Regions from separate parts of the Terribacillus sp. DMT04 genome, predicted to be linked through region 2. Evidence: riboswitches for the same ligand, from Rfam matches in the RefSeq annotation. Region 2 holds a riboswitch; the other holds the start of a gene.
The links. Region 2 has a riboswitch for FMN ahead of KS242_RS12210 (ECF transporter S component). Riboswitches for the same ligand answer to the same signal wherever they lie in the genome.

Region 1: it holds a riboswitch for FMN, as region 2 does, so the genes downstream of both, ribE (riboflavin synthase) here and KS242_RS12210 (ECF transporter S component) in region 2, are expected to answer to the same signal.

What each region holds. Positions count from the first base shown of each region.
Region 1 is NZ_CP077639.1:497,864-501,277, forward strand. Features, by position in the region: gene KS242_RS02720 (MFS transporter) at 1-747, opposite strand, end outside; gene KS242_RS02725 (ArsR/SmtB family transcription factor) at 753-1,373, opposite strand; FMN riboswitch at 1,529-1,669, shown strand; gene ribE (riboflavin synthase) at 1,966-2,613, shown strand; partial or broken gene ribB (3,4-dihydroxy-2-butanone-4-phosphate synthase) at 2,624-3,238, shown strand; gene ribE (6,7-dimethyl-8-ribityllumazine synthase) at 3,279-3,414, shown strand, end outside.
Region 2 is NZ_CP077639.1:2,310,873-2,314,286, reverse strand. Features, by position in the region: gene KS242_RS12220 (thioredoxin family protein) at 1-179, opposite strand, end outside; gene KS242_RS12215 (M20/M25/M40 family metallo-hydrolase) at 290-1,348, shown strand; FMN riboswitch at 1,407-1,553, shown strand; gene KS242_RS12210 (ECF transporter S component) at 1,743-2,327, shown strand; gene KS242_RS12205 (TraR/DksA C4-type zinc finger protein) at 2,532-2,912, opposite strand; gene KS242_RS12200 (hotdog fold thioesterase) at 2,929-3,315, opposite strand; gene KS242_RS12195 (1,4-dihydroxy-2-naphthoate polyprenyltransferase) at 3,407-3,414, opposite strand, start outside.

The sequences.
Region 1 (3,414 bases), 1.6 Mb from region 2:
TGCAAATGCTGGCATAACTGCCAATGCTGCCCCTATTGCTAAGTTACAAAGAATAGCACCCAGCAGCGTGGCAGCCATAATTGTGCTAAATAAAATAGACAAACCTTCTTTTAATTCTGTAAAGTAGGTGTGCAGCACAGTACGCGTATTTTCAGTATTTTGGGATTGCGCTTTTTGGTGTGGGATTCTAAGGAAGCTGAACAAAAGGAAAGCAATACAAAAAGTGAAAGAATCGATGATGAATAATAAAGCAGCGCCAAAAGCGGCAGTCAGTATGCCGGCAATAGCATTGAAGATTAAATCTACACCTTGGTAAGCAAAAGAGAATAAAGCATTTCCCGAAGGAAGCTCTTCTTTTTTCAAGACCATCGGCAAAGCTTTTACCTCTGTCGGGTAAGCAAAAGCGTCGATGCAAGTTAGTATCGGCATGAGAATGAGAACGAGAGTGACCGATAGGAAATCAAACCAAGCAGCAAGCGGAATCAGCAGAACAAGGACAGCTTGGAGCGCCTGGGTCCACAGCAGGGTCGCGCGTATCGGCCATCGGTCGACGAGCGGACCAATTAAGAATTGCAGCACATTCGGAATTTGTGTCAGAAATCCGGCCAGCCCTGTGTAAAAAGCACTGCCGCTCAGTTCATAGACAAGCCACATGGCAGCAATAAAGTAGATGCTGTCACCAATGTTCGTGACAATTCGACCAGAGAAAAGCAAACCATAGTTTCGTTGTTTCAAGATAGCGTGCATACCTCTTACTCCTCCCCGTTTAAATCTACCTGATCAAATGACGGTTCATCAATTTCAAATCCAAAGGCAGAAAAGTAATAAAGTTTCCCATTTGGGTCTTTTTCGGCTGCATCGCTTTTTTGACGAAGCTCTTGCATCAAATCAAATAAACCTTGCGTGAACGCTTTAAAATCCGCTTCTGTAGCACTAATTTCCCAAATACTGCCGATTGCTTCCCAATCTTTTGGGTCAGTAGATCCAGCAGCTTTAGCAAAAGCAGATTCGGGAGCACTTAGTATCGCTGTTTTCGTTTTATTCGCCATTTGCACAAATAGCTGCCGCGTCGATTCACTCAATGCTTCTGCGTACGGAAGCAAATCTTCTGACGGATAAAACCCTCTGGCTGTCGCTCGATAAAATTTCTGCATAATGCCATTTTTCTCCTCGGTGCGAATAACCTCTATTAAGCTATTTTTCTCTAGTTCTTTCAAGTGGTAATGGATTTTTGGCCGGCTGATTTCAAGCAGGGCAGCAAGCTGCTGCCCGGTATAAGAGGTTTCTACCAGTTTCATAATAATCTCTGCTCGCAGCGGGTCACTAATTGCTTTTAGCTGTTCGTAAGTGGTTAATGCCAATACTTGTTTCATCGGTACACTCCTCTGTAAACAATTTTTAAACGGTCAACTTTATTTTACAGACTCAGTTTACTGATCTTTCCAGATAGAGTCAATATAATTTTCAGATAATTTTCTCTCTGTACAACACGATAAAGAATATGTTAATGTTGTAAGCAATCGAATAGGTTTTCTCTTGGGGCAGGGTGAAATTCCCGACCGGCGGTGATAGGCAGCTTAGCTGTCTTCAGTCCGTGACCCGTTATTATAACGGTGGATTTGGTGAGATTCCAAAGCCGACAGTATAGTCTGGATGGGAAAGAGGAAACGGCGTGCTATCCACATGCCAACATGAGCTTTGTCACATGACAATAGCTTGTTTTCGCTATAATTTTTAAAGCCAAGGCCCCAGAAGCAGTTATTCTGGGGCTTTTTATGTTAGCTAGTATGGTTAATTGGTGTAAGTGAAATGTCTGCTCTTGCCGAAACTATAACAGAGACCACTTATACCCGTACCACCCCCAATAAACCGTCACATTGCCCCGAGACGGTCAAATTCCCATTCGTAGTGACTTATAAATTGGTTTGCCCCTAGTCGGATAAGCAGAAACGAGGAGGAGAATCTGTGTTTACTGGAATCATTCAAGAAGTAGGCAGTATGATTGCTGTGGAAAAACAAGAAGAGGCGATGCAGCTTACGATTGCCAGTGAGAAGCTCACCAAAGATATGCATATTGGCGACAGTATTTCTGTTAACGGTGTGTGCCTCACCGTCACAGCGTTTACCCCGCATAGCTTTCAAGTGGATGTGATGCCCGAAACATTTCGGTCCAGCACGCTGTCCGGTTTGCACAGCTCTGATGCAGTTAATCTGGAGCCCGCGCTGCAGCCTGCAGGCAGAATGGGCGGTCATTTTGTAAGCGGACATGTAGATACAAACGGAATGATTACCAACATTCGCGAAGAAGCAAACGCCCGTTATATCAACATTTCAGTAGGCGAAGGTCTCCAATATTTAATGACAAAAGGATCTATTTCGGTAGATGGTGTGTCCTTAACAGTTTTTGAGGTAGGAGAAGACAATTTTACGATTTCTCTAATTCCCGAGACAAGGCAAGCGACGATTTTAGGAGATAAGCAGGTTGGTGATCATGTGAATCTTGAGTTTGATCAGCTTGCCAAGTATATGGAGCGGCTGCTGAATCATCAGAAAACAGCAGAGCCTGCAGGGATTTCGAGAGAGACTTTGGAACAGAATGGATTTTTAGATTGAGGAGGGCTGCATGGTGAAAACGACCATCGAGCATGCATTGGAATATTTGAAAAGCGGAAAGCCGATTATCGTCACCGATGATGAGAAGCGAGAGAATGAGGGGGATTTGCTCGCATTGGCAGCATACGCCACGCCGGAGACAGTTAATTTCATGGCTTCTGTCGGAAAAGGTCTGATCTGTGCGCCTATTTCCCGGGAAATTGCTGAAAGGTTGGATTTGCCCCCGATGGTAAATGCCAATACAGATCCGCATGGGACAGCATTTACAGTAAGTGTCGATCACAAGGATTCCACAACAGGTATTAGTGCATTTGAACGCGCGCATACAATTGCAAAGCTTGCGGATAACACGAGTAAACCGGCAGATTTCCAGCGACCTGGTCATATCTTTCCGCTTATCGCGAAAACAAACGGCGTTCTGGAGCGACCAGGACATACAGAAGCAGCAGTTGATTTAGCAAAACTAGCAGGAACAGCAGAAGCTGGCTATATTTGCGAGATTATGAAAGAAGATGGCTCTATGGCTCGTATGCCTGATTTAGAAAAGCTAGCAGCTGTGCATAAACTGCCGTTAATCACGATTGAAGATTTAATTGCGTATCGCCAGGGAAATAAAACAAAGGTTTTATAACAGAAAATTTATCGAACAATAAAGGAGCATTCAAATGGTAAACACAATTGAAGGAAATGTAGTAGGTTCAGATTTAAAGATTGGTATTGTTGTAGGCAGATTCAATGAATTTATCACAAGCAAACTGTTAAGCGGTGCTATTGATACATTAAAGCGTCATGGTGTAGACG
Region 2 (3,414 bases):
TCTTCCGTTAGTATGATCGCCCGCAGTTTTTGCGTGCGAAGTATGTTGAAGAAGTCCGTATCTGCTGGCAGTTCATAGTGATCATAAATGTGCATTGCATTTTCTTTATGTGTTTGCATCGCGTCCAAGTACGCATCAATGCTTATTCCTTTATCAAACCATTCATTTAATGTCGTCATATTTCTCATCCTTTCTGCTGTTTAGTTTACCCGAGGAGTCGGCTAAACTAAACAAATAAGCTTCGCTTATGCTACAGTGTAAGCAGACTACATAAAAAAGGCGGATAGATATGCAGCTAGATAATCAAGATTTTCTAATGGAATTACTACGTACAGCGTCGCCATCCAGCTATGAGATGGAGATACAGAAAAAATGGATAAATGAATACGCGCCTTTCGCAGATGACATGCGCACGGATGTATCAGGAAATGCCATTGCAGTAATGAATCCGGAAGCAGACTTTAAAGTGCTGCTTGCAGGTCATTGTGATGAAATCGCGATGGTTGTGACTGGCATTGACGATAATGGATTTTTGCGTATTGACGAGATGGGGAGATTTAACGCTAAATCAGCATTGGGAATGACCGTGCAAGTTCTGGGCTATAACAAGACCATTCCTGGTGTTGTTGGTGTAAATGCCATGCATCTTGGCGGTGTAAAAGGAGATTTTGAGCTTCCAGATTTGTATATTGATTGCGGAGCAGTTTCTAAGCAAGAAATCGAGCAATATGTACAAGTAGGTGATTTGATTGTGTATCAGCGCCAGCCATCTGTCCTCATGGATCGCTATCTGACAGGACGCGGACTCGATAACCGCACCGGCTCTTTTATTGTTGGTGAAGTAATGCGCAGACTGAAAGAAGAAAAAGTGAATGTTGGCGTCTATGCGGTGAGTACGGTGAATGAAGAAACGAATATGGGAGGTGCTTATTTTGCAGCTGCAGGTATTCAGCCTGACCTTGCCATTGCTTGTGATGTAACATTTGCAACGGATCACCCTGGCGTGAACAAAAGGAAGGTTGTTGATGTCAGCTTGGATGGCGGTCCAGTTCTGGCTAAGGGAGCACCTATTAATCGAAAAGCGAACCAGCTGCTCGAGCAAGCTGCCAAAGAGTTGGCTATTCCGCTTCAATATGAATTAACACCTCGTCATACAGGCACGGATGCGGATAAGATGCGTTATGCAGGAAAAGGCGTTTCAACCGCACTTGTTTCGCTTCCTTTACGCTATATGCATTCACCAGTTGAAACGGTCAGCCTGCATGTCATTCAGCAGGAAATTGACTTGTTGGTAAAATTCCTGACAAATCTCTCTGGTGAAGAAAGTCTGAACCCATTAGACTTGTAAGCAAAGGGGTTGCAAATCTGCGGAAAGCAGGTATAATAAAATAATAAATCCATATCGATTCTATCTTCGGGGCAGGGTGTAATTCCCGACCGACGGTGACAGCAGAATATCTGCTGAAGTCCGTGACCCGCAGGGCAATTGTTCTGCGGCTGATCCGGTGCAAGTCCGGAACCGACAGTGAAAGTCTGGATGGGAGAAGATACGAAGCAGAAGAGGGATGCCAATTTGGCTATCCTTGCTTTCCGTACGGGTTCCGTATGTGAAACGTCTTCCGCTTATTTGCGTATATTCCAAGCCCCAGAGCATTATGCTCCGGGGCTTTTTAACGTAGATAAGCTGCTTCCCCTTCATCAAGAGTTAGAATCGATGAATATGATGAAGGAGGAGAACGACTATGCGTTCATCCAATTTAACAAAAACAATTACAATTGCTCTGATGGGAGCGATTAGCATGGTGCTCATGCTGCTCAATTTTCCGCTTCCCATGCTGCCTGCTTATTTGAAGATTGACTTTAGTGAAGTGCCGGTATTACTAGCTGCACTGCTGTTTTCACCAATGGCCGGTGTTGCAGTCGAAGCAATTAAGAACTTATTATATCTGATCTTTACAGGAGCGGGTGATCCTGTAGGTGTTGTAGCTAACTTTCTGGCAGGTATGATGTTTGTCTTGCCGGTTGCATATTTCTATCATACATTTAAAGCGAGCAAACGTACGCTCGTTTCCGGTCTCGCAACGGGTACGGTGGTGATGGCAATCGGAATGGGATTACTGAATTATTTTGTCGTGTTACCGCTTTATATCATGTTCGCAGGTTATCCATCCATGAGTCCAGAAGCGAAATGGCTAGCAGTCACTGCTGGTATTGTTCCATTCAACCTTATTAAAGGTATCATTATTGCAATTGTGTTTGTCCCGCTATTTGCAAAACTGAAACCATGGTTCGCGAAGCGGAAACGTTCTGGTTCTGCAGCAGCATAAAAAAGCTCCCGATGGGGAGCTTTTTTATTAGATGAAATAGTTGTTGCAAAGGCTACTTGTCCGTGCTACAATAGTCTAGCGATGAGCTGAATTGCATAAGTCGGTAAAGCACGTCTTAGACACGTGTGGATGTGGCCACATGGCTTTACACGCCGCAATTAACAAAGGCACCCTGCGAGGGTGCCTTTTCTTATGCTTATTTTTTTAAGCTCTTCTTGCTTCTTCTTCAGCTTGTTCTTCGACTAGTAAACGTGCTGTCGGTTCTGCCTGCAAACGTTCTTCTGGAATCGGCTTGCCGGATTTTTCACTTACGCCATATGTGCCTTCTTCAATCCGATCCAATGCATCCTCAATATCGCGTAAGCGTTCACGAGCGGACTCTTTTAATGTTTGTGCTGTTTCTCGGTCATGCAGCTCTGTGCCAAGGTCGCCAGGGTGGTTTGCAACGGTGGACATTTCACCGATTGAATCATCTGGGAATTCTTTCGCGCTGTTATAACTGTCGTTGCCCTCAATTTGTCCTTCTGCTTCTTCCTTCATAGTAAGCAATTGCTCGCGATAATTTTCCAATTTATTTTTATCCATTACTTTTCCATCTCCTTTACTGCCGTTTCGTTTTTACAGCTAGCGTGCAGCGTGCGATAGAGAGCAGGTCGCTGTTCTCATCCGAGATGTTAATTTGCCAAATCATTGTCGTTTTACCGATATGAATCGGGGTGGCGACAGCTGTCACGATACCTGATCGGACGCTGCGAATATGATTCGCATTAATCTCTAAGCCGAAGACAGCCTGCCTGGCTGAATCTGCGTGCAGATTTCCGCCGATGCTTGCTGCTGTTTCAGCTAATGCGACACTTGCCCCGCCATGTAAGTAGCCCATCGGCTGCCGATTATGCGGGCCAACTGGCATTTCCATGATCACTTGCTCTGGATTTGCTTCGATAACTCGCATGTGCAGCTGCTCCATCATTGTGTTTGAAAAATCCATTGTTACAACCTGCTTTCTGTATGTATTGTATTTCCCGTGCATTTCAACATTAAACCTATAGAAAAAAGCGGGCAGGCTGCCCGCTTCTTCATTAGAATG